Regions from separate parts of the Pseudarthrobacter sp. genome, predicted to be linked through region 1. Evidence: riboswitches for the same ligand, from Rfam matches in the RefSeq annotation. Region 1 holds a riboswitch; each other region holds the start of a gene.
What was found. A riboswitch is a leader RNA that binds a small molecule or an ion and turns the genes downstream of it on or off. The one in region 1 is predicted to bind thiamine pyrophosphate.
Positions count from the first base shown of each region.

Region 2: it holds a riboswitch for thiamine pyrophosphate, as region 1 does, so the genes downstream of both, thiO (glycine oxidase ThiO) here and V6M49_RS01660 (ECF transporter S component) in region 1, are expected to answer to the same signal.
Region 3: it holds a riboswitch for thiamine pyrophosphate, as region 1 does, so the genes downstream of both, thiC (phosphomethylpyrimidine synthase ThiC) here and V6M49_RS01660 (ECF transporter S component) in region 1, are expected to answer to the same signal.
Region 4: it holds a riboswitch for thiamine pyrophosphate, as region 1 does, so the genes downstream of both, thiD (bifunctional hydroxymethylpyrimidine kinase/phosphomethylpyrimidine kinase) here and V6M49_RS01660 (ECF transporter S component) in region 1, are expected to answer to the same signal.

Region 1 covers NZ_JAKFFD010000020.1:350-8,136, forward strand. Annotated here, with positions in the region: partial or broken gene V6M49_RS01650 (energy-coupling factor transporter transmembrane component T family protein) at 1-329, opposite strand, end outside; gene V6M49_RS01655 (ABC transporter ATP-binding protein) at 326-1,939, opposite strand; gene V6M49_RS01660 (ECF transporter S component) at 1,939-2,589, opposite strand; TPP riboswitch at 2,655-2,796, opposite strand; gene V6M49_RS01665 (heme-degrading domain-containing protein) at 2,854-3,396, shown strand; gene V6M49_RS01670 (DUF4235 domain-containing protein) at 3,438-3,701, shown strand; gene mnhG (monovalent cation/H(+) antiporter subunit G) at 3,811-4,233, opposite strand; gene V6M49_RS01680 (monovalent cation/H+ antiporter complex subunit F) at 4,223-4,501, opposite strand; gene V6M49_RS01685 (Na+/H+ antiporter subunit E) at 4,498-5,043, opposite strand; gene V6M49_RS01690 (Na+/H+ antiporter subunit D) at 5,040-6,647, opposite strand; gene V6M49_RS01695 (Na(+)/H(+) antiporter subunit C) at 6,644-7,237, opposite strand; gene V6M49_RS01700 (Na+/H+ antiporter subunit A) at 7,234-7,787, opposite strand, start outside.
Region 2 covers NZ_JAKFFD010000095.1:44,405-52,191, forward strand. Annotated here, with positions in the region: gene V6M49_RS07675 (4a-hydroxytetrahydrobiopterin dehydratase) at 1-154, opposite strand, end outside; gene V6M49_RS07680 (thiazole synthase) at 227-1,042, opposite strand; gene thiS (sulfur carrier protein ThiS) at 1,047-1,283, opposite strand; gene thiO (glycine oxidase ThiO) at 1,280-2,626, opposite strand; TPP riboswitch at 2,617-2,737, opposite strand; gene thiE (thiamine phosphate synthase) at 2,765-3,541, shown strand; gene V6M49_RS07700 (RNB domain-containing ribonuclease) at 3,606-5,105, shown strand; gene V6M49_RS07705 (DEAD/DEAH box helicase) at 5,398-7,092, shown strand; gene V6M49_RS07710 (DNA-methyltransferase) at 7,101-7,787, shown strand, end outside.
Region 3 covers NZ_JAKFFD010000177.1:22,714-30,500, forward strand. Annotated here, with positions in the region: gene V6M49_RS15470 (alpha/beta hydrolase) at 1-698, shown strand, start outside; gene thiC (phosphomethylpyrimidine synthase ThiC) at 703-2,520, opposite strand; TPP riboswitch at 2,515-2,622, opposite strand; gene V6M49_RS15480 (VOC family protein) at 2,778-3,653, shown strand; gene V6M49_RS15485 (hypothetical protein) at 3,767-4,204, shown strand; gene rpsP (30S ribosomal protein S16) at 4,416-4,832, shown strand; gene V6M49_RS15495 (RNA-binding protein) at 4,834-5,076, shown strand; gene rimM (ribosome maturation factor RimM) at 5,189-5,734, shown strand; gene trmD (tRNA (guanosine(37)-N1)-methyltransferase TrmD) at 5,735-6,607, shown strand; gene rplS (50S ribosomal protein L19) at 6,851-7,210, shown strand; gene lepB (signal peptidase I) at 7,296-7,787, shown strand, end outside.
Region 4 covers NZ_JAKFFD010000034.1:465-8,251, reverse strand. Annotated here, with positions in the region: gene proB (glutamate 5-kinase) at 1-675, opposite strand, end outside; gene obgE (GTPase ObgE) at 686-2,275, opposite strand; gene rpmA (50S ribosomal protein L27) at 2,392-2,655, opposite strand; gene rplU (50S ribosomal protein L21) at 2,717-3,025, opposite strand; gene thiD (bifunctional hydroxymethylpyrimidine kinase/phosphomethylpyrimidine kinase) at 3,298-4,896, opposite strand; TPP riboswitch at 4,879-4,976, opposite strand; partial or broken gene V6M49_RS02980 (Rne/Rng family ribonuclease) at 5,078-7,787, opposite strand, start outside.

The DNA.
Region 1 (7,787 bases):
CCGATTCCCAGCTGGAGGGAACCCTCGCTGATCGACCAGATCCCGACGTCGAGCAGTACAGCGCCGCTGTCCGCCGCGACGATCGCCGTGCTCCAGCCGCCCAGGGCTGCCGCGATGATGAGCGGCCAGCCGCGCTGCCACAGCAGGCGCAGGGTGAGGCCGGCCAGCGGAAAGAGCGCCAGCTCGGCCGCAAGCGCCACCGAGGCGGACACCCAGTCGATGGAGAGCGCCAGCACCAGGGTGATGAGGAAGACGACGGCGAACTTGGCCAGCGGGTTGGCGCGCGTCAGCAGCGCGTGGTTGCCGCGGAGGGTCAGGGCATCCCTCATGCCGCACCTGCTTCCTGGCGGGCGCCGCCGCGCGATGCCGGGCCGAGCCGCAGTTCGGCCCCGCCCAGGACGGCGCTGAATTCCTGGTCGTGGGTCACGGAAACCACGGAGGTCCCGGCGTCGAGCAGTTCTGAGAGGAACGAGGCGAGCTCGGCCCAGGTGTTGGCATCCTGGCCGAACGTCGGCTCGTCGAGGACCAGCACGCGAGGGTGGGCCGCGAGGACAGTGGCCACCGAGAGGCGCCGCTTTTCGCCTCCCGAGAGCGTGTACGGATTGGCGTCCACCAGGTGCGTCAGGCGCAGCCGTTCCAGCAGCTCATCAACCCGCTCCTCGCCATGCCCCAGGTGCCGCGGGCCGAACATCAGCTCGTCCAGCACGCGGCCGGTCACGAATTGGTGCTCAGGCTCCTGGAACACGGTTCCGATGCGGGAAATCAGCTGGTTGGCTTTCCATTTGAAGGGATCGATCCCGGCCCCCTCGGAAAGCTCGACGGCGGCGGACACCTTCCCCGCCACCGGCGCCAGAAGCCCGGCGAGCGTCAGCGCAAACGTTGACTTGCCGGCGCCGTTGGGCCCCGTGACGGTGAGTGCCTGGCCGGAACGGACCTGGGCCGTGATGCCCAGCTGCACCGGTACGGGCGGGATGGTCCGCAAGCCGCGACGCCGCGGACGCTCGCGGGAGACGGCCAGGTCCTCGGCCGCCAGCAGCAGGTCACCTGAGCCTGCGGACACGCGGCGGCGGGTTGCCGGAACATAGCCCGGCACCCAGACGCCTGCGCCGATCAGCATGTCCCGTGCCTCCGCGAGCACCTGGTCCGGCGGCCCGTCCAGCAGGACTGCGGACGTAGCGGAGGAAGCAGCGGAACCCGCTGCCGAGCCCGGCTGCAGCACCACAATCCGGTCCACCAGGTCCTTCCAGACGGACACGCGGTGTTCCACCACAACGAGGGTGGCACCGGTTTTGTCCAGGCAGCGGCCCACGGCGTCGCGGACTTCCAGCACGCCGGCGGGATCCAGGTTCGCGGTGGGCTCATCCAGCAGGATCAGCCCGGGCCGCATCGCGAGGATCCCGGCCAGCGCCAGGCGCTGCTTCTGCCCGCCGGACAGGGCCGACGTCGGGTGGTCCAGCGGGAGCCTGCCCGCACCAGCGCCGCCGTCGGCGTTCAAACCGCCGCCCCCGGCACTTCGCAGCCCGACGTCGTCGAGCGCTTCATGGACGCGCCGCCAGATCTCGCCCCGTGGAACGGCGAGGTTCTCGGCGCCGAAGGCGACGTCGTCACCCAGGCGCGACAGAACAACCTGCGTTTCCGGATCCTGCTGCATCAGGCCCGAGCGGCCGCGCTGCCCGCGGGGCACCACACCGTCGATCAGCAGCGAACCGGTTTCGTCGGCGTCGTCCTCTTCATCCCCCAGCACCCCTGCGAGCGCATGCAGCAGCGTTGACTTGCCCGCGCCCGACGGGCCCAGCAGCAGCACCCGCTCGCCGGGAGCGATGTCGAGGTCGAGCCCCCGGACGGCGGGGGCGGAACGTCCGGCATGCCGCCAGCCCCAGCCACGGGCGGACACCGCGGCGGGGCGTACTCCGTAAGCGCCGGCGTCGGAAGCGGTCATCAGTTGAAGACGGGCTCCGACGCTGCCTTCCGGGACGCGAACGAGCTCAGCACACCGGTCCTGGCCAGGCCGCGGGTGGCGATCCAGGACAGTGCGCCCGCAATCACCGCGCCGGAGATGGTGCAGAACACGATGTACGCGAGCTTGTCGCCGGGCTCGTAGGCGATGTTCCAGCCCCACGGCAGGAATGAGTCATTGAGGCCGCAGAACAGGCCCGCGCCGGCACCGGCCAGCAGCGCGGCGATGAGGTTGTACTTCTGGTGCAGGAAGGACTTGAACCGGAAGTTGCCGTACACCAGCAGGAAGAACACCAGCTCGGCGCCCAGGCCCTGGAGGAGTCCGGAGATCAGCACGGTGGCGCCGTACTGCGAGCCCATGATGAGTTCGCCGGTGGCGGCCACCGCTTCGCAGAAGAGCGCCGCGCCGGGTTTGCGGATGATGAGCATGCCCAGCACTGCCGGGATCATCCAGCCGCCGGCGATCAGGCCGGTCAGCGGGGGGTAAACGGCGTTCATGGGGGCGGAGACGATGCCGGCGCCCTGGGACCAGGCCCAGAAGATCACGCCGCCGGTGATGGCGATGAGTGCCGCCACCACGATGTCCACAACGCGCCAGGTATTGCCGGGTTTTTTGATTGCTGCAGTTGTCATTTTGGTCCTCCTGAGGAACAGGAGGGGAAAGTGCCCCGGCGTGCGGCGCTGCCGCCGTTTCCGGACACTTCGAGAACTCGACTCCCTTGCGCCGGTACTAACCGGATCAGGTTCGAGGGTCTGCGGCTGTCCGCACTCTCAGCGCCCACCTGCGGTTCCCTGGCAATGCCAGTGATGTCCGACGGCGGCGCTCCCCTGTCGTAAATAAATCTGCCCTGATGGGCGTGCTCCAGTTTACACCGCGGGCGGGGTAGATTGTGGGCCATGACTGCCAACAACCCGACTGTGACTGCGTTCAATCCTGATTCGACGGTGCCCCAGCCGGCGGGGCTGCTTGAGGCCCTGATTGCCCGGGTCGAAGCCGAGATCAACGAGCTGCAGTTTCCGCATTTCAGCAAGGACGACTCCCTCAACCTCGGGCTGCTCCTGGTGGAGCTGGGCAAATCGCGCCGGCTGCCTATCGCGATCGACATCACCAAGGGCGAGAAGGTCCTTTTCCATGTTGCCCTGGACGGCGCCACCCCCGACAACGAGCACTGGATCCGGGCCAAGCAGCGCACCGCCGCCAGGTATGAGATCCCGTCGCTGCTGGTGGGCCTGCGCGGCAGGCTGCACGGCGGCCGGATCGAGGACCACGGCTGGTTCGACGAGTCCACCTACGCCCCGCACGGCGGCTGCTTCCCGGTCTACGTCGCCGGTGTGGGTGCAGTGGCCACGGTGACGGTCTCGGGCCTGCCCCAGCAGCAGGACCACGATCTGGTGGTGGAAGCCCTGCGGGAGATTCTGGAGTCCATGCAGCCGGGTTAGGCTAAAGGAAGTCCCGGATCCGCTCACAAGGAGTTCAACGAATGAACCTGTTCATCAAGCTGCTCGGCACTGCAATCAGCATCGGCGCCGGGTTCGTCGGCACCAAGGTGGTCAATACCGTGTGGGAAAAGTCCACCGGCCGGAAGCCTCCCACCGGCAAGGACGAAGACACTCCCACCACCCTGCGCTCGGCCCTGACGTTCGCGCTCATTTCGGCCTCGGTCAGCACCATCATCCAGGTGCTCGCCAACCGCGGCACCCAGCGGGCCATCACCCGCTTCGCCAAGTCCCAGGACATCGTCTAACCGCACCACCAGCCCCTGAGTTCTTGTCCAGATAATCGGTTCAAACCGGCCGAGATACCCGATGATCTGGACAAAAACTCACACGGGACGCTGGGGCTGCGCGTGTCGCTCAGTCCCGCCGGCCGCCGTCGGACGCTTCATCCCTGGACGATTCATCCCGGGCCGATTGGGCCGCCTTCTGAACCACGGCTTCGAGTTCATCGGAGCTGAGCAGCTCACGGTGCAGGTGTTTGGTGCGGTAACCGGCGCGGCCCACCATATGGGCGGAAACCGGCACCGTCAGCAGCTGGAAAATCCAGGCCACCAGCAGCACCGGCCACACCCACCACGTGCGCAGCTGCAGGCCGATGGCCGCCAGGAGCAGGAACAGCCCCAGCACCTGGGGCTTGGTGGCCGCATGCATGCGGCTCAGCAGGTCCGGGAAGCGGAGCAGGCCCACGGCGGCGGCGAGCGACATGACGGCACCCACCACCAGGAACACCGCCGACACGGCATCGATGACGTTATCAACCACGCTGGCCTCAGGATTCATTGGCTTGCTCCCGCCGGTCGGCCACGTAGCGCGCCACGGTCACCGACCCGATGAAGCCGACCACGGACAGCGCCACCAGCAGCATCAGGTTGTTCAGGTGCCGGTTGACGGCCATGTCGATGCACAGGGCCGCACCGAGGATAGCGAGCAGTACGTCGGAGGCCAGCACCCTGTCCAGCAGCGACGGGCCGCGGGAGATCCTGATGATGGCTCCCGCCGCTGCCAGCGAAAGAATGACTGCGGTGACAGCCAGGACGGTCTGCATCATGCTGCGGCCTCCTGCCGGATTGCTTCGAGTTCTTCGCGGGTGCCCATGATCCTGATCAGGCCCGCTTCGATGGAGCGGACTTCCTTGCGCAGGCCTTCCACTTCTTCGGGGCTGCTGACATTGAGCGCGTGGAGGTACAGGGTGGACGTTGACCGGTCCACTTCCACCACCAGCGAGCCCGGGATCAGCGAAATCACGTGCCCGGTGGCGGTGACCATCAGATCCTGGTGGCTCCGCAACGGCACCGCGACGACGGCGTTGATGACCCGCGGGCCGCGGACAGCCGCCAAGTACATCACCTCAACGCTGGCTGCCGCCACCCTGCCCAGGAAACGCAGGGCAAATGGCACTGCATAAAGAATGTTGAACCTGCCGCTGAGTTCCACCGGCGGCAGGTAGAAGATCCGGGCCACGAGCACGGCCAGCAACGCGCCGAAGAGCAAGTTGCCGGGGCTGAAGTCCTGCCACAGGGCGCCCCAGACAATCACCAGCCATACCAGCAGGGGCAGTTCCTGGCGGAGGGAAATCCGGCGGCGGCTCATTTGCCCCCACCGTCTTTCAGGGCCAGCGGGGGAACGTCCGTGTCCTCGCCCAGCACGGCCTGGATGTAGGCGGACCGGTCCAGCATTTCGTGGGCGGCCTGGTCCGAGACAGTGAACAACGGGCCCGCAAAAACAGTGAGTGACACGCCCAGGACCACCAGGCCCAGGGTTGACCCCACCATGGTGCGGGGCAGCAGCGTGACGTTTTTGCGGCCGGCCCGGCTGCCCGTATCCGAATCCTCCGGCTCGGCCAGCAGGACGGGGTCCGGGTGCTCGGCGTCCGAGGGCTTGCGCCAGAAGGCGCGGTTCCAGACCCTCGCAACGGCCAGCAGCGTCAGGAGGCTGGTGACCACGCCGCCGATCACCAGGGCGTAGGCCAGGGGCGTGCCCAGTTCGATGCCCGCCTGGATGAGCCCCACTTTCCCCAGGAAACCGGAGAACGGCGGGATCCCGGCCAGGTTCATGGCGGGGATAAAGAACAGCAGGGCCAGGATGGGTGACAGCTTGGCGAGGCCTGCCAGCCGGTCCACGGAGGAGCTGCCGCCGCGGCGCTCGATCAGGCCCGTAACCAGGAAGAGGCTGGTCTGGATGGTGATGTGGTGGGCCACGTAGAACACGGCGGCGCCCAGCCCGGCCACCGAGGACATAGCCAGGCCGAACACCATGTAGCCGATGTGGCTGACCAGGGTGAAGGACAACAGACGTTTGATGTCGCTCTGGGCCAAGGCGCCGAGGATTCCCACCACCATCGTCAGCAGCGCCGCCACCATCAGCGGGGTGTTCAGGCTGTCCCCGGGGAAGAGCAGGGTCTCCGTGCGCACCATCGCGTAGACGCCCACTTTGGTCAGCAGGCCGGCGAACACGGCGGTGACCGGCGCGGGCGCCGTGGGGTAGGAGTCAGGCAGCCAGAACGAGAGCGGGAACACGGCCGCCTTGATGCCGAAGGCCACCAGGAGCATCACGTGCAGCAGGGTCCGGGTTCCCTCGTCCAGGTCCGCGAGCTTGATGGCGAGGTCGGCCATGTTCACGGTTCCGGTGGCGCCGTAGACCATGGCGATGGAGATCAGGAACAGCACCGAGGACACTACGGAGACCACCACGTAGGTGACGCCGGCGCGGATGCGGGGGCCGGTCCCGCCCAGTGTCATCAGCACATAGCTTGCCGTCAGCAGGATCTCGAAGCCGACGTACAGGTTGAACAGGTCCCCGGACAGGAACGCGTTGGAGACCCCGGCCACCAGGATCAGGTAGGTGGGGTGGAAGATCGACACCGGCGCGTCCTGGTCGCCGTCGGCCATGCCCTGCCCCGTGGCGTAGACCAACACAGCGAGGCTAATGGCCGACGACACCACGAGCATGAGGGACGAGAACTGGTCCACCACCATGGTGATGCCCCACGGCGGCAGCCAGCCACCGATGGTCACGGCGGCCGTTCCGCCGTCCCACACGGAGGCCAGCAGCAGGCACTCCAGCAGGAGGGTCAGGGACAGCACGCCGATGCTGACCGCGCGCTGGGCGCGGGAGTGCCGGATCAGCAGGAAGGCCAGGGCGGCACCGAGGATGGGAAGTACGACGGCGAGCGGGGCAAAGCTTGCGATGTTCACTTCACACCTCCTTCGGGACCAGGGGTTACGTTCCGCGAGCCGGGTTGCTCTTCGGCGGCGGCATCCGCGGCAGGAATCTTCTTGGCACCGGCCGTGACGGAACCCCCGGCCCCTTCCGGGCCGTCCGCTGCCGTGGGGTGGTCCGAGACCGTGCTCCCGTCGCCGCCCAGCATGGTCAGGGGAAACTCGGAAGTCTCGGCCGGGATCGGCGCGTCGTCCTCCGCGTCGAAGCGGGGGGTCTCGGCGACGCGGAGGTCCTCGACGTCGTCCTGGATCTCGTCCTGGCGGGCCAGGACCCACGTGCGGTAGATGATGCCGAGCATAAAGGCCGTCACGGCGAAGGAGATCACGATCGACGTGAGGATCAGGGCCTGTGGCAGCGGGTCCGCGTACTCATGCGCGCCGGTGTCCTTGCTGTACAGGGGTGCCAGGCCGGCATAGCCGCCGGTGGCCAGGATCAACAGGTTAGTGGCGTTCGCCAGCAGCATCAGCCCGAGCAGGACGCGGGTGAGGCTGCGTTCCAGGATTAGGTAGATGCCGCACGCATACAGGGCACCCATCACGGTCAGCAGGGTCAGGTTGACGCTCATCCTCGGCCCCTCGCAGTGGTTTCGGCGGGGACGCCCACGGGTTCCCGCACCTGGGCAGTCGCAGGGGCGTCGTCGTCTGGCGCGTCCTCGGCGGGCGCAGTTCTCTGCTCTTCAAAGTGTTCGTCGATCTCGGAGCCCAGGCTGCGGAGGACGTCCAGCACCAGGCCGATCACCACAATGTAGACGCCGATGTCGAAGATGGTGGACGTAACGAACTTGATGTCCCCGAACACCGGCAGCCAGAGTTCGATGATGGCGGTCTGGAATACCTGGCCGCCCAGCAGCAGCGGCACCACACCGGACGCCGCCGCAGTGGCGAGCCCGATCCCCAGCAGGGTTCCGGCGCCCACGGGCGTGGCCTCGCGCAGTTCGAACCGGCCGCCGGCCAGGTAGCGGATGGCCAGGGCAAGTCCGGCAGTCAGGCCGCCGGCGAAGCCGCCGCCGGGCAGGTTGTGGCCGGCCAGGAGGAGGTAAAGCGAGAAGATGATCAGGGAGTGGAAGATCAGCCGCGTGACCACTTCAAAGATGATGGAACGCCGTTCCGGTGCCA
Region 2 (7,787 bases), on a different contig from region 1:
GGCGTCCGACGGCGGCAATCAGCTCCAGTGCGGCGGCCGCCGTCGGCGTCTTATAGACAGCAACGAGCCCGCCCTGCCGGTACTGCCAGTCGGGCAGCGTGGCGAGGACGGCCTCGATCCGCTCGCGTGTGAGTGTGTCGTGCTTGCCGGCCATGGCGGCCTCCTCGGCTCGAACGGTGAGCCGCCCCGGCGTTTGGCCGAGGGCGCCGGGCCTGGAGAAAGCGGCCTAGAGAAACTCTGCCCGGCCTTCCATGGCCGATGACGCCAGGGCGTGCTCGCGGCGCGGAATCCTGCCGGCCGCTTTCGCCAGCCTACCGGCGATGACGGCGTGTTTGAAGGCCTCCCCCATGAGTGCCGGGTTCTGCGCCCGCGTGACCGCGGTGGCCAGCAGCACGGCGTCACAGCCAAGCTCCATGGCCAGGGCGGCGTCGGACGCCGTTCCGATGCCGGCGTCCAGCACCACGGGCACCGAGGCGCGCGAGACGATCAGCTCGATGTTGTGTGGATTCAGGATTCCCAGGCCGGTGCCGATGGGCGCTCCGAGGGGCATGACCGCGGTGGCACCCAGGTTTTCCAGCCGCAGCGCCAGGACCGGGTCATCGTTGGTGTAGGCGAACACTTTGAAGCCCCGGTTCACAAGCTGTTCCGTGGCGTCCACCAGCTCCACGGCGTCCGGCAGCAGGGTCTGTTCGTCGGCGATGACTTCCAGCTTGAGCCAGTCGGTTTCCAGCGCTTCGCGGGCCAGCTCCGCCGTCATGACCGCCTCCCGGGCGGTGAAGCAGCCTGCGGTGTTGGGCAGGATCCGGATCCCGTGGTCCACCAGGAGCTGGAAAAGGGACCCCGATTCAGCCGGCGAATAGCGGCGCATGGCCACTGTGGTCAGCTCGGTTCCAGAGGCCAGCAGGGCGGCGCCGAGCCCGTCGAGGCTGGGGGCGCCACCGGTGCCCATGATGAGGCGGGAGCCGAGCTCGACGCCGTCGATCACCAGCCTGTCGGCGGCCTCTGGCAGGTTCTGTGTGCTGATGTTGCTGGTTACTGTCATGGTGTCAGCCTCCCTGGACTGCTGTGACCAGTTCGACGTCGTCACCTTCGGCGAGCGCCGTGACGAACCACTGGCTGCGGGGTACTACTTCGGAGTTATGGGCGACGGCGACGCCGAGTTTCTGCCCGTCTGTTGACTGGCCGTTGGCCGCGAGGGGACGGCCAGTGATCTGGCTGATGAGGGTGGTGATGGAGGCGTCGTCCGCCACGGAATGGCGCGAGCCGTTGAGGGTGATGTTCATGCTGATTCCTTCTGTGGGTCGAGGGCCTTCGTGCTGCTGATGTCCTTGCGCGGGGCCTGTATGCCGGCTACGTGGTGCGTTCCTGAAAAGCGGGCCGGGCTGAGGGCCCCCCATCGCGGGTCCGTCCGGCCATCCAGCAGGTCCCGGCAGATGGCCGCCGCCGCCGGGGCCAGGAGCACTCCGTGGCGGAAGAATCCGGTGGCAACCATCAGCCCGGCAATGTCCGCTGTGTTACCCGTCCTTGGTGCGGAAGACGGTACCCGGCCGAGGAGAGGAGCGTTGTCCGGGGTCGCAGGCCTTGCCCGCGCTGTGCATTCCAGGAGTTCAAGCTCCGAGACGGCCGGCACCAGGACCTGGGCGTCCCGCAGCAACTGGTAGACGCCGCCCGCCGAGACAGCGGCGTCGCCCGTCCCGGCGAGCGCGTCTTCCCGCTGCGTAGCCCCGATCACCACCGTGCCGTCCTGCCGGGGAACGATGTAGACCGGCACACCATGGACCATTCCGCGGACCGTGGAGGTGAGGAGCGGGCGCAGGTGCTGCGGAACAGCCAGCCGCAGGATGTCACCATAGACGGGCCGCAGGGGCAGGTGCAGTCCAACCGGCAGGCCCTCCAGCGTCCCTGCCTGCAATCCGTTGGCCACGATGGTCTCCCTGGCTTGGACAGTTCCGCCGTGGGCGAGCCTCACGCCGATGACGCGGCCGTCCTCCCAGAGCAGGGCAGTGGCACGTTGGTCAACGGCGAATCCCGCGCGGGCGCCTGCCACGGCCGTTCCTGCTCCCGGTTCGTGGATGGCCAGGACTTCCTGGAGGCACGCCACGAGTTTCCGTGGATCCACCTGGTGGTCGGCGGGGATGTCCAAGGCGCAGGATATGGCCGGGCTGAGCAGGGATTCCCTGGTCCTGGCCTCACGGACAGTCAGGGGTTCCACCACCAGGCCGCTGGCCTGCTGCACGGCCCGGAGGTCCATCAGCGCCCGGCGGTCCGCAGCGTCCGCGCCGATGGCGAGGGTCGGCGTCGTCAGATATCCGGTATCGCCAGCCCCGGCCAGGGCGAGGTCCGCCGCAAAGGCAGGCCACAGGCCCGAGGATGCCAGCATCAGCTCAAGGAGGTCTTCCTCCTGGTAGTGCAGTTCGCTCACAGGGGCCAGCATGCCGGCGGCTGCCCAGCTGGCGCCGTTGCCGGGCGCTTCATCGATCAGCACGACGGAACGGCCGGATCGCCGGACTTCCCAGGCTATGGCGTGGCCGATGACTCCGCCGCCGATGACGGCCACGTCGGCGTGCAGGGCGGTGGCCGGGCTGGCTGGTGCGGGCTCAGGTGGGCTGCTTATCGCGGGGGGCATATGTTCCTTCCCTACGCCGGTACTAGCCGGATCAGGTCAAGCGGTCGGCTCTGACGCCCTCTCAGCCCGGCCGCTTTGTGACGGCTGCATCGGGCTCCCGCAGTACCCGCCCAGTTTAGGGGACTTAGGCTGGTTTCCATGAACGCGCAATCCTTCGCCGCTGCAGGCACGCCCTCCGCCCCCTCCGCCGCTCCCGAATCCTTGACCGGAACAGACTCCGCCGGCGGCACAAACACCGGCCTCCCGCACAGCGCCAGGCTGTACCTGTGCACCGACGCGCGCCGGGACCGCGGGGACTTTGGCGAGTTTGTGGACGCGGCGTTTGCCGGCGGCGTGGACATCATCCAGCTCCGGGACAAGGCCATCGAGGCAGCCGAGGAGTTGGAGCTGCTGGCCGTGCTTCAGGCCGCGGCCGAACGCCACGGAAAGCTGTGGGCAGTCAATGACCGTGCCGATATCGCGTTGCTCTCCGGCGCCCCCGTCTTCCACATCGGGCAGAAGGATCTGCCGGTCGCTTCCGCCCGCACGCTGCTCGGGGCACCAGCCGTGATCGGCCTTTCCACGCACAGCGCCGAGCAGATCGAAGGGGCCATCCGGCTGTCCGGTGGGCTGACTGACCAAGGCGGCCTGGACTACTTCTGCGTAGGACCGGTCTGGGCCACTCCGACGAAACCGGGCCGGGCCGCCGTCGGCCTTGACCTGGTGCGGTACGCGGCCGAAGCCGTCCGCGCTGCCGGTGGCACCCAGGCCACGCTGCCCTGGTTTGCTATCGGAGGCATCGATCTCGGCAACGTGGAGCAGGTGGTGGAGGCCGGCGCCGGCAGGATTGTTGTGGTGCGTGCCATCACCGAAGCCTCGGACCCCGCAGCGGCGGCCGTGGCACTCCTGGCGGCCCTGGACGCCGGCGCATCCTGACAATCCCCCGCGTGGCGGGCGGCGGGCGTGCACGATCCGTGGAAATCGAGCTAACCTGATTTTCGTGTCACATCATAGGTTGGCCCCCAATGTCCACGAGCAAACGAACGACCTCGCGGCGGCGCTGAGCGCCCTGCGGACCGAGCTGGAACTGCCGGGGCCCTACCCGGCGGAGGCGGTCCGGGACGCGGAAGCGGCAGTGGCCGCGCACGAGTTGCCGGGTGCTGACCTGACGGATGTGGCCTTCCTCACTATCGATCCGGCGTCGTCCACTGACCTGGACCAGGCGCTGTTCATCGAGCGTGCGGCCGCTGGCTACCGGGTGCTTTACGCCATCGCTGACGTGCCGTCCTTTGTCCGCCCCGGCGGCGGACTGGACGCCGAGACCCGGCGCCGCGGCCAGACGTTCTACGCCCCTGACGGCCGTATCCCGCTGCACCCGGAAGTCATCAGCGAAGGGGCAGGCAGCCTTCTGGCCGGCCAGCTGTGTTCCGCCTACGTCTGGGAGTTCGGGCTGGACGACGCCGCGCAGGTCTCCACTGTGAGCGTCCAGAGGGCCACCATCCGCAGCCGGGCCAAGCTGAGCTACAAGGGAGTCCAGGCCGAATTCGACGCCGGGACGGCCGGCCCTGTCCTGCAGCTCCTGAAGGAAGTGGGCCTCAAGCGCGTTGAACTGGAGCGGCAGCGCGGCGGCGCCAGCCTGAACATGCCCGAGCAGGAAATCGTGCAGCTGCCCGACGGCGGCTACCGGATTGCCGCGGCGCCGCAGCTTCCGGTGGAGGACTGGAACGCCCAGATCTCCCTGATGACGGGGATGGCGGCGGCAGACCTGATGCTGGCGGGAGAAGTGGGCATCCTGCGCACCATGCCCGCCCCGGACGAGCGCTCCCTGCGTCACTTCCGCATCCAGACTGAGGCATTGGGCAAGCCGTGGGACGGCAAGATCAGCTACGGCGAATACCTCCGCAGCCTTGACCCGACCGAGCCCCGGCAACTGGCCATCCTGCACTCAGCCGGCATGCTGTTCCGCGGCGCCAGCTACACGGCGTTCGACGGCACAGTCCCGAAAGAGGCCATCCAGTCCGCCATCGGCGCTGCCTATGCCCACACCACGGCACCGCTCCGGCGTCTGATCGACCGTTTTGTCCTGGTGATCTGCGAAGCCCTGAGCAACGGCAAGCCGGTACCGGACTGGGCGCGGGAAGCCCTGCCGTCCCTGCCGGAGATCATGGCCGGATCCGACCAGCTGGCATCTCGGATGGAACGCATGGCGCTGGACACCGTGGAGGCCGCGCTCCTGGTCAACCATGTGGGCCAGGAATTCGATGCGATCGTGATTTCCGGCTCCAAGCCGCAGAAGGACAACGGCAACGGGAAAAGCGGGAACGGCACCAGGAACGGAGCCGCAAAAAATGGAAACGTCCCCTCGGGGATCATCCAGATCGCCGAACCCGCCGTGACGGCCCGGTGCGGCGGTGACCTGGAATCCGGCACCAAGGTGCGGGTCCGCCTGATCTCTTCCGACATCGCTGCCCGCGAGGTCCACTTCGAGCTGCTGGCCTAAAGGTTTTGCGCGCCGCCTGATCGGCCCAAAGCCGGGATTCAGGGTCCGTACGGCTAGACTGAAGAAGTAGATATGGATGCCCGGTCGTTGATTTCCTTGATTTGAATTCAACAAGCCCGCCCCTACGCGATCTTGAGATGCACCCGTTGGTCACCAGTGCCAGCATTTTGATAGCCCGCGATCGGCTTCCACTGGATTTGCTTGCGCGCTTCGAGCGTGCTCCGGAACGGCCACGTTGGCCGGCCCGTTGAGCAGGCAGCGCCAATGCCCAAATGAATAAGGAAACTCCCCTGTGAGTGAATTGCATACCCACCAGATCCTGACTGACGACTCCGGCATCGAGACGATCGAACCAGAAGAAACCATCATCTCGGACGAGAAGCCGCACGAGATCGAGGAGAAATCCTTCGCTGACTACAACGTCCGCGCCGACATCGTGGAGTCCCTCGCCGACGCCGGGATCACCCACCCCTTCCCCATCCAGGCCATGACCCTGCCGGTGGCGCTTTCGGGCCACGACATCATCGGGCAGGCCAAGACCGGCACCGGCAAGACCCTCGGCTTCGGCATTCCCGCGCTGCAGCGCGTGGTGGGTCCGGACGACGCCGGCTACGACAGGCTCGCCGTTCCGGGTGCACCGCAGGCCCTGGTCATCGTGCCCACCCGCGAGCTGGCCGTCCAGGTGGCCAATGATCTCCAGAACGCTTCCCGCAAGCGGAACGCCCGCATCACCACCATCTACGGCGGCCGTGCCTACGAGCCCCAGGTGGAGGCCCTGCAGAACGGCGTCGAGGTAGTTGTCGGTACTCCCGGCCGCCTCATCGACCTCTACAAGCAGAAGCACCTGGTCCTGAAGAACGTCAAGATGGTCATCCTCGACGAGGCCGATGAAATGCTGGACCTCGGCTTCCTGCCGGACGTGGAAACCCTCATCGCCGGTACCCCCGCAGTCCGCCAGACCCTGCTGTTCTCTGCCACCATGCCCGGCCCGGTCATCGCCATGGCCCGCCGCTACATGACGCAGCCCACCCACATCCGGGCCGCTGATCCGGACGACGAGGGCCTCACCAAGCGCGACATCCGCCAGCTCATCTACCGTGCCCACAGCATGGACAAGATCGAGGTCGTTGCCCGCATCCTGCAGGCACGCGGCCGCGGCCGGACCATCATCTTCACCAAAACCAAGCGCACCGCCGCGAAGGTTGCCGAGGAGCTCGTGGACCGCGGCTTCGCCGCCGCCGCCATCCACGGTGACCTGGGCCAGGGCGCCCGTGAGCAGGCGCTCCGCGCCTTCCGCAACAACAAGGTGGACGTCCTGGTGGCCACCGACGTCGCCGCCCGCGGCATCGACGTCGACGACGTCACGCACGTCATCAACTACCAGTGCGTTGAAGATGAAAAGATCTACCTGCACCGGGTGGGCCGCACCGGCCGCGCGGGCAACAAGGGCACAGCAGTGACGTTCGTCGACTGGGACGACATGCCGCGCTGGGGCCTGATCAACAAGGCGCTGGGACTCAGCGTCCCGGAGCCCGTGGAAACGTACTCCTCCTCGCCGCACCTGTACGAAGAGCTGGACATCCCGGAAGGCACCAAGGGCCGCCTCCCCCGCAACAAGCGTGTGCTGGCCGGCGTCGACGCCGAGGTCCTCGAGGACCTGGGCGAGACCGGCAAGAAGAACACCCGTCCCAGCGGTGGCCGTGACAGCGGGCGCGACAGCAGCCGCGACGCCGGCCGCTCCGGTGCTCGCGACAGCAGCAGCCGCCGCACCAGCGAGCCCGGCGGACGCTCCGGCGACCGCCGTCGTCGTACCTCTGATGCGGCGACCGCCGGCACCAGCCCCGCCCCCGAACCGGTTGCTGCGGCCCCGGCCGAAGGCGAAGTGGACCCCCGTGCCCGCCGCAGCCGGACCCGCACCCGCCGCCGCAACGGCGAAGTGGTGGCCGGTGCCGACAACGGCCCGCAGCAGCGCAGCACCGAGGCATAACAGCCTCGATGACTGACACCGTCTGGGCGCCGGACGGCAGCAACCTGGTGGTTCACGCGGACAACGCGGAGTTCCTCCCCTCGCTGCCGGACGGCGCCTTCACCTTGATATACGTTGACCCGCCGTTCAACACCGGCAGGGTCCAGAAGCGCCAGGAAACCCGGATGGTGCTGAACACCGACGGTGACGGCGACCGCGTGGGCTTCAAGGGGCGTTCCTACGACACCATCAAGGGCGCCCTGCACCGGTACGATGACGCCTTCAGTGACTACTGGTCATTCCTGGAACCCCGGCTCGTGGAGGCCTGGCGGCTGCTGGCTGACGACGGCACGCTGTACCTCCACCTGGATTACCGGGAGGTCCATTACGCCAAGGTGATGCTTGACGCGATCTTCGGCCGGGAATGCTTCCTCAACGAGATCATCTGGGCCTACGACTACGGTGCCCGCGCCAAGTACCGCTGGCCCACCAAGCACGACAACATCCTCGTGTACGTCAAGAACCCGGCGAAATACCACTTCGACAACGCCGAGGTGGACCGCGAGCCGTACATGGCGCCGGGCCTGGTGACACCGGCGAAGCGGGAGCTCGGGAAGCTGCCCACCGACGTCTGGTGGCACACCATCGTCTCCCCAACAGGCAAGGAAAAAACCGGCTACCCCACGCAGAAGCCCGAGGGCCTCATCCGCCGTGTG
Region 3 (7,787 bases), on a different contig from region 1:
GACCTTTCGGTGCCGCGGCGTGGCTGCGCCAGCACGGCATGGCCCTGACGTACGACGCCCTCTTCCTGCGGCGGCACGGTTTTGACCCCATCGCTGAACCCGTGGAGTCCTCGTTCTCCGAAGATACCGCCATCATCCTGCGCTCACTTGCCGATGACGGCCGCGGGGCCGCTGGGGGCCATGTTGTTGCCCACGCCGAGGGCGCGATTGCGGCCATGATGGCCGCCGTCGAACGCCCCGAACTGGTGTATTCCCTCACGCTGGTAGAACCGGCGTGCCTGTCCCTGACCGCCGAACTGCCGGCCACGGCCGCGCACCGCGCCCTGATGCAACCGCTGTTCGACGTCCGGCACGAGCTCAGCGATGAAGACTTCCAACGTGAGTTCGTGCGGCGAATGTTCGCGGCGGACCTGCAGGAGCCCGCCACGCCGGAGGAAAAACGGTCGGCGCGCCGGCTCCGGTTGCAGGCGCCGTCCTGGGATGCCCCGCTGCACATAGTTCCGGGCGTCCCCACCCTGGTCCTTACGGGTGGGTGGGAACCGCTCTACGAGGAAATCGCCGGATATCTGCAGGAAACCGGTGCCCTGCACCGCATCGCTGCGGGAGGACACCGGCCCCAGGACTCTGCCGAAGGTGACCGTGCCATCCGGTCCTTCATCGCCGACGTCGGCAGGTCACGCTCGGTTCAGGCTTCCTGAGCCGTCAGTTCCCGGCCGGGATCCGAAGCTCGGGGAGGTAGACCTTTCCGCCGGCGGCCAGGAACTCCGCACTCTTTTCGCGCATCCCGCTGTAGGCCTCGGCAATGGCCGCCTGCGAATCTGCCGAACCGTATTCGTCCCTGATGTCCTGGCTGATCTTCATGGAGCAGAACTTCGGGCCGCACATGGAGCAGAAGTGGGCGGTTTTGGCCGGTTCGGCCGGCAGCGTCTCGTCATGGAAGGCCTCCGCCGTGACCGGATCCAGGGACAGCGCGAACTGGTCGCGCCAGCGGAACTCGAACCGGGCCTTGGACAGTGCATCATCCCGCTCATGGGCGCCGGGGTGGCCCTTGGCAAGGTCTGCTGCGTGGGCGGCGATCTTGTAGGTGATCACTCCGGTTTTCACATCGTCCTTGTTCGGCAGGCCAAGGTGTTCCTTGGGCGTGACGTAACAAAGCATCGCCGTGCCGTACCGGGCGATTTCGGTGGCGCCGATGGCGGACGTGATGTGGTCGTAGCCGGGGGCAATATCCGTGACCAGCGGCCCCAGCGTGTAGAACGGGGCGCCCTTGCAGAGTTCCTGCTGGCGTTCCACGTTCTCCCGCACCAGGTGGAACGGGACGTGCCCGGGACCTTCCACCATGACCTGCACATCGAATTCCCACGCCCGCTGGGTCAGTTCAGCCAGGGTGTCCAGCTCGGCGAACTGGGCGGCGTCGTTGGCGTCCGCCGTCGCCCCCGGGCGCAGTCCGTCGCCCAGGGAGAACGCGACGTCGTACTTGGCGAAGATCTCGCACAGCTCGTCGAAGTGGGTGTACAGGAAGTTCTCCTGGTGGTGGGCCAGGCACCACCCGGCCATGATCGCGCCGCCCCGGGAGACGATGCCGGTGACGCGGTTGGCCGTCAGCGGCACGTAACGCAGCAGCACACCGGCGTGGATGGTCATGTAGTCCACCCCCTGCTCGCACTGCTCAATGACGGTGTCCCGGTAGATCTCCCACGTCAGGGCGTTGGCCTCGCCGTTGACCTTCTCCAGCGCCTGGTAAATGGGCACCGTACCGATGGGCACGGGAGAGTTGCGGATGAGCCATTCCCGGGTGGTGTGGATGTCATCGCCGGTGGAGAGGTCCATCACCGTGTCAGCTCCCCACTGCGTGGCCCACTGGAGTTTGTCCACTTCCTCGGCAATGGAGCTGGTCACGGCCGAGTTGCCGATGTTGGCATTGATCTTCACCAGGAAGGCCTTGCCGATGATCATCGGTTCGGATTCCGGGTGGTTGATGTTGTTGGGGATGATGGCCCGGCCGGCCGCCACCTCGCTGCGGACCAGTTCCACGTCGCAATTCTCGCGGAGGGCGATGAACTGCATCTCGGGGGTGATGACACCCTGCCGCGCATAGTGCATCTGGGTGACGGTCTTGCCTTCGACGGCGCGGCGGGGCACCGGTTGCGCGCCCTTCCACTCCGCAGAGGCGGCGCCGCGGCGCACTGCCGACTTGCCGTCGTCGAGCAGGTTCCGTTCCCGTCCGCTGTACGGCGCGGTGTCGCCGCGGGCGGCGATCCACTCCGAGCGGAACGGGTTGAGGCCCACCACCGGATCACTGCCCGGACCGGCCGTGCGGTAGGTCCGGAAAGGCCCGTTCGCCTCCCCGTTCGGCGACGGTTCCAGCGCGATCTCGGTCACGGGTACCCGGATCCCGGTGGCCTCATCGTTGATAAACGCCAGTGAGTGGGACTTCAGTGACTGGGTTTCAGGCTGGAGCTTTTGATCCACGTCGGCTTCATTTTGGGCAGGGATCAGCTGTGTTTCTTGTGTATTCAATGAATACTCACTTCCTTCGCCGGCATTACCCGGACAGGTTCAACGGTCGCAGGCTGCGTCAGCCCGATCTCAGCCCCTGCAAGGGCTCCCGTGTGGTCAAGTCGAAGCTACCACAGGCCGAGGGTGGACTGGTGACAGCAATCACCGGAAAGCGGTCGCAGTCTGTCTGCTCCGCCACTTGAATTAAATTGAAGCTTCAAGTAAATTGGAAGCATAGCCGCCTTCCATCCGAAGGCCAACGGACCGGGAGTTTTCACATGACTGCAGAAGCCACCAGCCGGGATCTCCTTCCTGCCGACCTCTCCATGGGCACCGTGATGCTCAAGGTGGGCGACATGAAGCTGATGACCGACTACTACCAGCGTGCGCTCGGCCTGGAGATCGTCGCGGAACAGGACGGCGGCGTCTATCTTGGCCGCCTTCAACGCCCGCTGGTCCATCTCGCGGCCGCCCCGTCCTTGAATCTGCCTGGCAGGGGAGAGGCCGGGCTGTTCCACACCGCACTGCTGTTTGACGACCAGGCTTCGCTTGCCGCCACGGTAGCCACCGCCGCCCAGTACGAACCCCGGTCCTTCACCGGCAGCGCCGACCACCTCGTCAGCGAGGCCTTCTACTTCAACGACCCCGAGGGCAACGGCGTCGAACTGTACTGGGACAGGCCCCGCGAAAACTGGTCGTGGAACGGGAAGGATGTAGTGATGGACAGCCTGGCACTGCCGCCGCAGCGCTACCTCGAGCAGCACCTGACCCAGGAATCCGTGGCGGGCCAGCGGGCCAGCGAAGCCGGTGTAGGCCACGTCCACCTCCAAGTGGGCGACGTCCAGTCAGCGCACGATTTCTACGTCGGCACGCTGGGCTTCGAAAAGACCGCCGGCTGGCACGGGCAGGCACTGTTTGTCTCCGCGGGCCGGTATCACCACCACATGGCCATGAACGTCTGGAACAGCCGCGGAGCCGGTCCCCGCAAGGACACCCTGGGCCTCGGCGAAGTGCTCATCGAGGTCCCTTCCGGGGATGACGTCGGAGCGCTCGCCGACCGCCTGAAGGGCGCCGGTGTGGCCTCGCACCACACGGGCGCCGAGCTTCGCTTCGAGGACCCGTGGCGCAACAATATCCGGGTCGCCGTCCGCTGAGTGCGGCTGCCAAGTGTGCGGCCTGCCTTGTACTAGGCTGATTCTGAACGGCCGGGGTGGCACTTGCTGCTGCTCTTCCAGGCCGCACCGTCGACGGAATGAGGGCTGTTCCCATGGGTTTCACTGAAATTTTTGTTTCCACTCACGATGCCGCGCTGAAGCGGGCGGGCGTCCTGGATGCAGGCGGCTCCCCGGCGGGCCAGGCCCTGCGGATTCCCGGAATCAGCGATTTCGAAATCGAGCAGCTTGGCGACCTTGCCGGCGTTGCTGTGCACGCCGGTGGCGCGGACTACGAGCTGGCCATGGTTGACGTGGCCAGCGATTCCCTCCTCGGGGTCCCGCCGGCCATGGTGCGTGCGCTCGCGGACCTGCTCAGCTACGAGACTGAAGGCGAAGGCAATGTCCTGGACGACGTCGCTGAAAAGTGGGCCGCCCAGGATGACATGCCGTTCGGCGTGGCCGAGGCCCGGACGTATGTCCAGCAGTTCGCTGAGCTTGCCAACTCCGTCGATGACGCCGCACGCACCGGGGTGTATGTCTGGTCGTCGTAGGCCGGCCGTGGCCCGCCGGGTCCGCCCGCTGCCCCATCCCGACGTGTCAAGTCGAAATCCGGACGCTGATCTGGCACAATAAACAGGTACTCGATCTGCGTGGCCCCTCTCTCCGCGTCCGGATCCTGTCCTTCGAACCCTCAAGTATGGCCCGCCCCACGGGTGCAGAACGTCGGTTCACCCCTTTTCTGAAACAGGAGTGACCACAAAAGTGGCCGTAAAGATTCGCCTTAAGCGCTTTGGCAAGATGCGCGCACCGTACTACCGCATCGTCGTCATGGACGCACGCTCCAAGCGTGACGGCCGTGCCATCGAAGAGATCGGCAAGTACCACCCCACCGAAGAGCCCTCATACATCGAGGTGGACACGGACCGTGCCCAGTACTGGCTCGGCGTCGGCGCACAGCCGTCCGAGCAGGTTGCCGCGATCCTGAAGATCACCGGTGACTGGCAGAAGTTCAAGGGCCTGCCGGGCCAGGAAGGCACCCTGAAGACCAAAGCTCCGAAGGCTGCCTTTGTTGCCCCGGAAAAGGGTTCCGTGATCATCCCGGAAGCCATCACCAAGAAGTCAAAGCAGTCTGACGCAGCCGAGGCCCCGGCCGAAGCAGAGACCACCGAGGCTGAGTAGATTGCTGGCAGAAGCGCTCGAACACCTCGTCCGGGGAATCGTTGATTCGCCGGAAGATGTCAAGGTCAGCTCGAAGAACAACCGCCGCGGGGACACCCTCGAGGTTCGTGTTCATCAGGATGACCTGGGACGGGTGATCGGCCGCCAGGGCCGCACCGCACGGGCATTGCGCACCGTTGTGGCGGCACTGGCAGACGGCGAGCCGGTCAGGGTCGACGTCGTCGATACCGACCGCCGCCGCTAAGCGCTCAGCAACATCAGTTTTTGCTCCGGCCCTTCCACCAGCAACGGTGGAGGGGCCGGAGTGCTTTCACCACAAGACCGTGGAGAATCCACAAACCGAAACAGAGGAACAGATGCAGCTTCAGGTGGCACGAATCGGCAAACCGCATGGAATCCGCGGCGAAGTGACGGTCCAGGTGCTGACCGACGCTCCGGGGGACCGGTTTGTTCCCGGTACCGAGTTTGTGGTGGAGCCTGCATCGGCCGGCCCGCTCATTGTTGAGGGTGCGCGCTGGAACAAGGACATCCTGCTGCTCGCATTCGAAGGAATCGAGACCCGCAACCAGGCAGAGACCCTGCGCGGCGCCAAGCTCTTCATCGAAACCGAAGAGCTGGACGAGGACGACGACGAAGGCTGGTACGAGCACGAACTGGTAGGGCTCGAGGCGCGCGTCGGGTCGCAGGTGGTCGGCAAGATCGCCGCCCTGCACACCTTGCCGGTCCAGGACCTGCTCGTGGTTGAAACGCCGGACGGCAAGGAAATCCTTGTCCCGTTTGTGGAGCAGATCGTTCCGGAGGTCAATGTGGCCGGTGGCTTCGTCCTGCTGACGCCGCCGGACGGTCTCTTTGAGGTCAACGACGGCGAAGCCGGCCCCGGTGAAGCGGAGGAAAACGCGTAGATGAGAATCGACGTCGTCAGTATCTTCCCGGAGTACCTGGCGCCCCTGGAGCTCTCGCTCATTGGCAAGGCCCGCCAGGACGGCCTGTTGGACCTGCGCGTCCATGACCTGCGTGATTTCACCACCGACAAGCACCGCTCAGTGGACGACACGCCGTACGGCGGCGGCGCGGGCATGGTGATGAAGCCCGAGCCTTGGGCGCAGGCGTTGGCTGCTGTTGCCGCAGCTGCTGTGGCCGGATCCGGTGAAGCCGCAGCGGGTGCCGAGGCCACGGCGGCCGAGCCCGCCAAACCGGTACTGATCGTCCCGTCGCCGGCAGGGGAGCGCTTCAACCAGGCCCTTGCCCATGAGCTCGCAGAAGAGGACCAGCTGGTTTTTGCCTGTGGCCGCTATGAGGGCATCGACGAGCGTGTCATCGAGTGGGCGGAAGAGCACTTCACGGTGCGCCCCATGAGCCTTGGTGACTATGTGCTGAACGGCGGCGAAGTAGCCGTTTTGGCCATGGTCGAAGCCATCGGCAGGTTGCTGCCAGGCGTCGTGGGCAACCCTGATTCCCTGGTGGAGGAGTCGCATTCGGACGGGCTGCTGGAATACCCCGTGTATACCAAGCCCGCCAGCTGGCGTGACCGGGATGTCCCGGCAGTGCTGCTGAGCGGCAACCACGGGAAGATCGCGCAGTGGCGCCGCCACGAGCAGTACCGGCGGACGGCGGAACGCCGTCCGGACCTCCTGGAAACGTTCGACGCAGGGAAGCTGCCACGTGCCGACCGGACGGCCTTCGCCGACCTCGGGTACGACGTCGTCGACGGTCACCTCCTGGCGCGACGGCAGGCTGATACCAGCACGGACACTGGAACCGACGCCTCAACCTGAACCGGCACGTCCGTGGTCCAAGGCGATTGGCTGTAGGCCCGCGAGTGTGGCAAAATTAGTCTTTGTGTCTGCTGGGTCCGCACCTGCCACAGGGGGAGCGCAACCAACAGCTGGACACCCCGGGATCTTCAATCAGTGAAGGAACCGGCCCCACTTAATTTTCGGCGGTAATTTCCGGTACTTCCGGGCTTGCCCGCCGTGACCCAAAGTGAATGACCTGTGGCGTTCACCAGGAGTGCAATTATGCATATTCTCGATTCCGTAGATGCAGCCTCGCTGCGCACCGATGTTCCTGTCTTCCGCGCGGGTGACACCCTCAAGGTTCACGTGAACATCATCGAAGGCAAGAACTCCCGTGTCCAGGTATTCCAGGGCTTCGTCCTGGGCCGCCACGGCGACGGTCTCCGCGAAACCTTCACCATCCGCAAGGTCTCCTTCGGCGTCGGTGTGGAGCGTACCTTCCCGGTGCACTCCCCGATCATCGACAAGATCGAAGTTGTCTCCAAGGGTGACGTGCGCCGCGCGAAGCTGTACTACATGCGCGACCTGCGCGGCAAGGCTGCGAAAATCAAGGAAAAGCGCGACTTCCAGCCCAAGAAGTAAGTTCCCCAGGGACCTACAAAGCAGGCCCCAGCCGTACCAGGCCAGCGCCGGAGCCCTTCGCAACAGCGCCCCAGGAATACGGATCATGGACCAGACAAAACGCCAGCCCAGACGAATGGGCTGGCGTTTTGCGTTCCTGGCAGTTCTCCTGGCCGTGGCTATCAGCGGGCTGGTCCGTTCCCTGTGGCTGGATGTCTATTACATACCGTCCGAATCCATGGAACCGGTCCTTGCGAAAGGGGACCGCATCCTGGTCTCCAGGACAGACTTCCATGCCGAACCCATCCGTCGGGGCGACATTGTGGTCTTCGACGGCAGGGGTTCGTTTGCTCCCCTGCACAGTGGGAAGGGCCCCCTTCTGGATTCCCTTGCAGCGGCCGGGCAGTGGCTAGGCCTGGCCGGCAGTGACACCACGTACGTCAAACGTGTCATCGGCATGCCAGGGGACACCGTGGTTTGCTGCGATGCAGACGGAAAGATCACCGTCAACGGTGAGGCACTCAACGAGCCGTATCTGTTCGACGGAGACAGCCCAAGCACGCAGGTCTTCAGCGCCGTGGTGCCCGACGGAAGGCTT
Region 4 (7,787 bases), on a different contig from region 1:
GCCTGCCTTGCCCGGCTTCCCGATGGTCACTGCCTCAAGATCTTCGGGGCCGTCCACCTGGGAGATGCGCTTGGCGCCCTTGGCGGGCGGGCCGTCGTATATCGAGTCGACGTCGGACAGCAGCAACAGGGCGTCGGCGCGGACCAGATGGGCCACGAGCGCCGAGAGCCTGTCGTTGTCGCCGAAACGGATCTTGTGCGTAGCGACGGTGTCGTTTTCGTTGACCACCGGCACCACGCCGAGGTTGAGGAGGCGGTTCAATGCACGGAAAGCGTTGGCGTGGTGGCTGCGACGCATGAGGTCATCTGCGGTCAGCAGCACCTGGCTGACGGTGACTCCATGGGCGCCGAACGCGTGCGTGTAGCGCGCCATGAGCAGGCCCTGGCCCACGCTGGCGGCGGCCTGCTGGGTCGCGAGGTCACGCGGGCGCTTCACCAGCCCGAGGGGCGCAAGGCCTGCGGAAATGGCTCCCGAGGAAACCAGGATAATTTCCGTGCCGGCGTTATGTTTGGCGGCCAAGACATCTGAGAGGGCGGTCAGGGACTCTTCCGAGATGCCGCCCTTGATGCTGGTCAGCGACGACGACCCTACTTTGACAACGATCCGGCGGGCCCGGGCGAGCACACTGCGGTCGTCTTTGGGTTCCTCGATAATTACTGCGGAATTTTCGGTCATTTCAGCGGCCTCACTCGTCATCTTCAACGCCCAGTCCACTCTCAGTGACCGGCTTGGCAGCGCGGCGGCCGCTGACCGATTCGGTCCAGATCCCGGCCTTGCGCTCGGCCTCGAGCTCGGCGCGGGCGGCAGCCTTGGCATCCTTGCGTTCCTGCTGCTCGTCACGCTTCTGGCCACGTGTGGGGCGGTCGCCGACGTCCGCGAAACGGATATCCGTGCCACGCGGTGATGCGAGCATTTCGGCTCCGGCGCTCATGGTGGGCTCCCAGTCGAAGACAACGCCGTCATCTTCGCCAATCACGACTGCGTCGCCCGGCTTGGCGCCCTGCTTGAACAGTTCGTTTTCGACGCCGAGCTTGGCCAGGCGGTCAGCGAGGTAGCCGATGGCTTCCTCGTTGGTGAAGTCGGTCTGCTTGACCCAGCGGACAGGCTTGTCGCCCAGGACGCGGAAGAGCGGCTCGAGGTTCTTTTCCTCGCGGCGGATCTTGAAGCCGGCTTCGTTGACGGCGCGGGGCCGCAGGATGGGCGGCTGGACCTTGGGCGGGGCGGCCGCGAGGGCGGCACGGGCGGCCTGCACGATTTCCGCCATGGCGAAGCCCAGCTGGCGGAGACCCTCGTGGCTGGTGGCCGAGATCTCGAAGACCCGGTAGCCGCGTGATTCGAGTTCCGGGCGGACAAATTCAGCCATGTCCTTGCCGTCCGGAAGGTCCACCTTGTTCAAGGCGACCAGGCGCGGACGGTGGTTCAGCGGAACCACTTCGCCGTCGGCACCCGCGAAGCTCATGTCTACGGAGTACTTTTCCAGCTCGGCCTCGATGATGGCCAGGTCTGCCAACGGGTCACGGTCCGATTCCAGCGTGCCGCAGTCCAGTACATGCACCAGGGCGGCGCAACGCTCCACGTGGCGCAGGAAGTGGTGGCCAAGGCCCTTACCTTCGCTGGCGCCCTCGATAAGGCCCGGAACGTCTGCAATGGTGAAGCGGACGTCGCCGGACTGGACAACACCCAGGTTCGGGATCAGCGTGGTGAAGGGGTAGTCGGCGATCTTGGGCCGCGCAGCGGACATGGCCGCGATCAGGCTGGATTTGCCGGCAGAGGGGAAACCCACCAGCGCGATATCCGCGATGGACTTCAGTTCCAGCACAATGTCACGGGCGTCACCCTCGATGCCCAGCAGGGCGAAGCCCGGGGCACGGCGCTTCTGCGAGGACAGCGAAGCGTTACCCAGGCCGCCCTGGCCGCCGGCGGCCGCCACGTATTCTGCTCCTTCGCCGACCAGGTCCGCCAGGACGGTGCCGTCCTTGGATTTGACCACGGTGCCGTCGGGCACGGGCAGGATGAGGGTCTCGCCATTCTTGCCGCCGCGCCAGTCGCCCATCCCGGACCCGCCGTTGGTGGCGTGGCGGTGCGGGGAGTGGTGGTAGTCGAGCAAGGTAGTGGTCTGGTGGTCAACGCGCAGGATGACGTTGCCGCCGTCGCCGCCGTTACCGCCGTCGGGTCCGCCCAGTGGGATGAACTTCTCCCGGTGGACGGAGACACAGCCGTGGCCGCCGGTACCGCCGGATACGTGCAGTACTACCCGGTCTACAAAGCTCGCCACGTGGATCTCCTCAGTGCTGTTTCCTGGACGCCCAAGGGCGCCAAGACGATTGTAATGCGGTTAAAAGAATAGTGGAGCGGACCAAATGGCCCGCTCCACCGTTTCAGAACTATTTGTTACTCTGCAGCTGCAGCAGCAACGATGTTGACTACGCGGCGACCGCGGCGGGTGCCGAACTGGACGGCTCCCGGGGCCAGTGCGAACAGTGTGTCGTCGCCGCCACGTCCAACGCCGGCGCCCGGGTGGAAGTGGGTGCCACGCTGGCGAACGATGATCTCGCCTGCGGAAACTACCTGGCCGCCGAAGCGCTTGACGCCGAGGTACTGGGCGTTGGAGTCACGACCGTTGCGAGTGGAACTCGCGCCTTTTTTATGTGCCATTTGAAATGCCTGCCTTTAAATTCTGGGGAATCTGCTGAAGAACCTGAACAGTAACGAAGAGTTACTTGATACCCGTGATCTTGACCTTGGTCAATTCCTGACGGTGACCCTGGCGCTTCTTGTAACCGGTCTTGTTCTTGAACTTCTGGATGACGATCTTCGGACCACGGAGGTCTTCGAGGATCTCAGCCGTAACCGTTACCTTGGCCAGGTCCGCAGCAGCAGAGGTGACTTTGTCACCGTCTACCAGGAGCAGTGCGGGCAACTCAAAGGTGCTGCCGGCTCCACCGGGGACGCGGTTCAGGGTAACGAAGTCTCCAACGGAAACCTTCTCTTGGCGGCCGCCTGCGCGGACAATCGCGTACACCACTTGGGAACTCACTTCTCTCGACGTTTATTACTAAATTTGCGTGCTGAACCCTGTTCCATAATTGGCTGGGTTCTCGCTGTGCCTCAACGCCGTGGGGTCGTAACCCAAGTGTTGGCGTAAGCACCGAAGATCTAGAATACGCTAATTTTGCCTTCGGCCGCAAATGAGGCTGGTTACGGCAGGTTGTCTGTGATAGGACCCACAAGCAGGTACTGCACTGACAATCCAAAACCGTGCCTGACTATCGTACAGGCCGCACGGGCCCCAGCCGGTCAGGAATGAATTCGCGGCGCGTCGAAGAAATCCACCTCGAACCGGCACGACTGCCTGAAAGCCACCAGCATCGCCGCCCGTTCATCCGCGGAAGCACTCCGGCCGGCGTCGTCAGCCAAGGCGATGGCGTCACGCGTGGCCTGGGCGAAATCCTCGTCAGCATAGGCCCGCAGCCAGTCGGCATAAGGATGTGCTGCCGGTGCACCCGCAGCCAGGAACTCCGCGTGGAGAGTCTGTCCCACTTCGGCATACAGCCAGAAGCACGGCAGTACCGCCGCCACGAGGACCGCGTAGCTGCCGGAGGCAGAGGCCGCCAGCAGGTGGTCCACGTAGGACTTGGTGACAGGTCCGAGGACGGAGTCCACTGTCCTGGTGCTTAGCCACGTGCGGTGCAGTTCGGACTCGACCTCAAGGCATTGCTGGGCCGACTTTGCCCAGAACAACTGGGCGGCTTCCGTGGGCGCCAGCGCGCTGGCCCGGGCAAGAACCCGCGAATAGCCGTTGAGGTAGATGGCGTCCTGGGCGAGGTAATAGGCGAACTGTTCCTCAGCCAATGTGCCGGCCGCCAGGTCGCGGATGAAATCCAGCCCGTAGATGGCTGCAAGATCCGGCTCCGACGCCCGCCGCAGCGTCTCTGCGAATTCGCCGGCTGCCGGAACCTGTTGCATGTGGTGGAAGTGGTTGATGGGGCCGTTGCCCGCGCCCACCTCAAGTTGGTCAGCGGCCTGCAGCGCGCCCACCAGCCAGGGCTTCACTTTCCGCAATGAGGCTTCCCAATCCCCCAGCCGCGCCTGAGCCGTGGCCATGGCCGCTGACAGCGAGCAGCCGGTGCCATGGCTGTTGCGCGTGGGGATCCTGTCCCCGCTCACTTCCACCACCTCCCGGGCGAGCAGCCCGGCAGCGTTGACCAGGGCATCCGGGCACGCACCGCCGTCGAGATGGCCGCCCTTGACCAGGACGGTGGCACCGGTCGCGGCGGACAACCGCTGCCCCTGCCCGAGCGCGTCGTGCCATTGCCTCGCCTGCGGCTCCCCCACCAGGATGGCCAGTTCCGCCAGGTTGGGGGTGATCAGGTCCGCGAGCGTGAGCAGCTCCCGCAGGGCCGCCTCGGCAGACTCCTGCAGCAGCCGGTCGCCGCTCGTGGCCACCATCACCGGATCAAGAACGACGACGGCGGGACGCACCTTTTCCAGCCAGTCGCGGACCACGCCTATCACCGCAGCGTCGCCCAGCATGCCGATCTTGACCGCGTCGATGGTGATGTCATCGCTGATGGCATCGAGCTGCTGGCCCAGGAAGGACGCCGGCGGGACGTGAACCGCCTGGACCCCCTGGGTGTTTTGGACCGTCAGCGCGGTGATCGCCGCCATGCCGTAGCCGCCAAGGGCTGCAATGCTTTTGAGGTCGGCCTGGACGCCCGCGCCCCCTGAAGGGTCCGATCCGGCAATGGACAGCACCCGCGGGACGTCACGCAGCACCCGGACCGCAGAAGATCGGCCTGGTCCGGGCTGGACCTCAGCCCGGGTTGCTGGGGTCTCCGGCAGGGTCGCCGCGGGTGTTGCAGGAGGAAGGACAGAAGTTGAAGCCAAAGGAGACATCCCTTCGCCGGTGCTAACCGGACAGGTTCAACGGGTGTGGATCTCAGCCGGCTCTCTGCGCGGCACCCCGTGTCAGTCACCAGCCTAGCGTTCCTCGCGACTTAACGCCGGACGCCCGGACGCAGCCTGTGATTCACAGGCTGCGTCCGGGCGCCGTTGTTTGGCTTGCCCTGCTGCTTGGTCAGAGCTCCGAGGCCGGAACCCCTACGCCCAGGATGATGGGCGCGTTGGCGGCAACCGGCTTGTCGGCCACAGGAGCCTTGACGGGCTCCGGTGCCTTGGCGGCGTGGGTGTGTCCGGCGGCAGCCGCCGGAACGGCTTCGTGATGCTCTACGGACGTGGCGTTGGCTGCGCCCTGGGCACGGCTGGCACTCCGGTTCCGCCGGGGACGGCGGGCGCGGGGCTCCTCGGTGTGGTCGGAGTAATCCCTCTCCGCCGCGGCTGGCTGCTGCTGGCGGGCAGGTTCGGCCGCCCGGCTTTCAGTTGCATGAACTGCCGGCGGCGTGCTTTCCGCTACAGGAGCCGGCTCACCAAGGTGGGCGAAGGCCTCCGCGAGGCGGTCAAGTGTCAGGGCAGGTGCGTGCGGCTGGTCATCGTGGTGCGCAACGAACGGAAGCACCACCTGCTCGCCGCCGAATGTCAGCACTGCGGCCGGGCGGCCGTTGGAGTCCGTTTCGGACTGCCCAACCGGAGCCGGCACCTGAGCCGCAGGCTGCCGGCCCGCGGCAGCTGATGCGTGAGCCACCTCGTCGTCATGCAGATGCGCAGCGTGGGCTGCGGCCGCAATGTTCGCAAGCGCTGCCCGCGTGGCCTCCGCCTTCGCATGGCGCTCGGCATCGCTGGCTTCCGGGTGGACCGTGTGGATCTGCACCGGAGCTGCCGGTGCTGTTTCCAGCGGCTGGCCACCCCGTCCGCGGCGGCGCTTCCGGTCAGTGCGGCCACCCGGCTGGCTGTCCGGGCGCTGGCTGTCAGTCCGCACGCTGTCAGTGCGCTGGGCTTCCGGGCGGCTGTCTACCCGCTGCACGTGGTGCTCCGCGGCTACCGTGTTGGCGCGGCGGTGTTCCACGGGGTCGTCGTGGGTGACAATTCCGCGGCCTGCACAGGTTTCACACTGCTCGCCGAAGACTTCCAGGAGCCCGGTGCCCATGCGCTTGCGCGTCATCTGCACGAGGCCCAGCGAGGTCACTTCGGCCACCTGGTGCTTGGTCCGGTCGCGGCCCAGGCATTCCACCATGCGGCGCAGGACAAGGTCGCGGTTGGATTCGAGGACCATATCGATGAAGTCGATGACGATGATGCCGCCGATGTCGCGGAGCCGGAGCTGCCGGACCACTTCTTCAGCTGCCTCGAGGTTGTTCTTGGTGACGGTTTCCTCGAGGTTGCCGCCGCTGCCGGTGAACTTGCCGGTATTGACGTCCACCACGGTCATGGCTTCGGTGCGGTCAATGACCAGCGAGCCGCCCGAAGGCAGGAAGACCTTGCGTTCCAGGGCCTTGTGGATCTGCTCATCGATCCGCCACGCAGCGAAGATGTCCTGGTCCTTGGTCCACTTTTCCAGGCGGCCCACGAGGTCCGGGGCCACGTAGGTGACGTAGGCCTCGATGGTGTCCCAGGCCTCTTCACCGGAGACGATCAGCTTGGAGAAGTCCTCGTTGAAGACATCACGGACCACCTTGATGGTGAGGTCAGGTTCGCCGTAGAGCAGCTCCGGCGCGAGGATCTTGGTGGACGTGGACTGGCTTTCGATGCCCTCCCACTGCGCGCGCAGCCGGTTGATGTCGTGCGTGAGCTCCTCTTCCGAGGCGCCTTCGGCAGCGGTGCGGACGATGACGCCGGCGTGCTCCGGGAGGCGGTCCTTGAGGATGCGCTTGAGGCGGTTTCGCTCGACGTCGGGCAGTTTGCGGGAGATTCCGGTCATGGAGCCGCCGGGCACATAGACCAGGTAGCGGCCGGGCAGCGAGATCTGGCTGGTCAGGCGTGCACCCTTGTGGCCCACGGGATCCTTGGTGACCTGGACCAGGACGGTGTCGCCGGACTTGAGCGCGTTTTCGATCCGGCGCTGCTTGCCTTCGAGGTTAACTGCCTCCCAGTTCACTTCACCGGCGTACAGGACGGCGTTGCGGCCGCGTCCGATGTCAACAAACGCCGCTTCCATGGACGGCAGGACGTTCTGCACCTTGCCGAGGTAGACGTTGCCGATCAGGGAGTCCTGCTGGGTCTTGGAAACAAAGTGCTCGGCCAGGACGCCGTCTTCGAGGACGCCGATCTGGATTCTGTCGTCGCGCTGGCGGACGATCATCTGCCGGTCAACTGATTCGCGGCGGGCCAGGAACTCGGCCTCGGTGATGACCGTGCGGCGGCGGCCCGTGTCGCGGGATTCGCGGCGGCGCTGCTTCTTGGCTTCGAGGCGCGTGGAACCCTTGACTGAGGTGACGCGGTTGTTGACCGGCGCTTCGGTCGCGGCGCGCGGCGCGCGGACACGGGTCACCGTGTTGGGCGGGTCGTCGCCTTCGCCTCCGGTCAGTTCCAGATCCTGGTCGCCACGGCGGCGGCGGCGGCGGCGGCGGGACGTCACGCCCTCATCGGCCTGCCCGGCGGACTCCTCATCGGTTTCTTCGGCTGCGCCTTCGGTTTCCCCGTCAGCATCGCTTTCGCCTGTGCGGCTGCGGCCACGGCGGCCACGGCTGCGGCGCCTGCGGCGGCCGTTGGCGTCGTCCGCTTCGCCGTCTTCGGCGTCGTCCTCTTCCGGCTCTTCAACCGCGGCAGCAACCGGCGCGGGGCGGACCACGGTGCTGAGGTCGGGGGCCTGGAAAAGCACCGATGTGGTGGACGCCGGCTCAAGGAAGAGTGAACTGAACGGGCTGGCAGTCTCAGCAGCAGCCGGCTCTTCA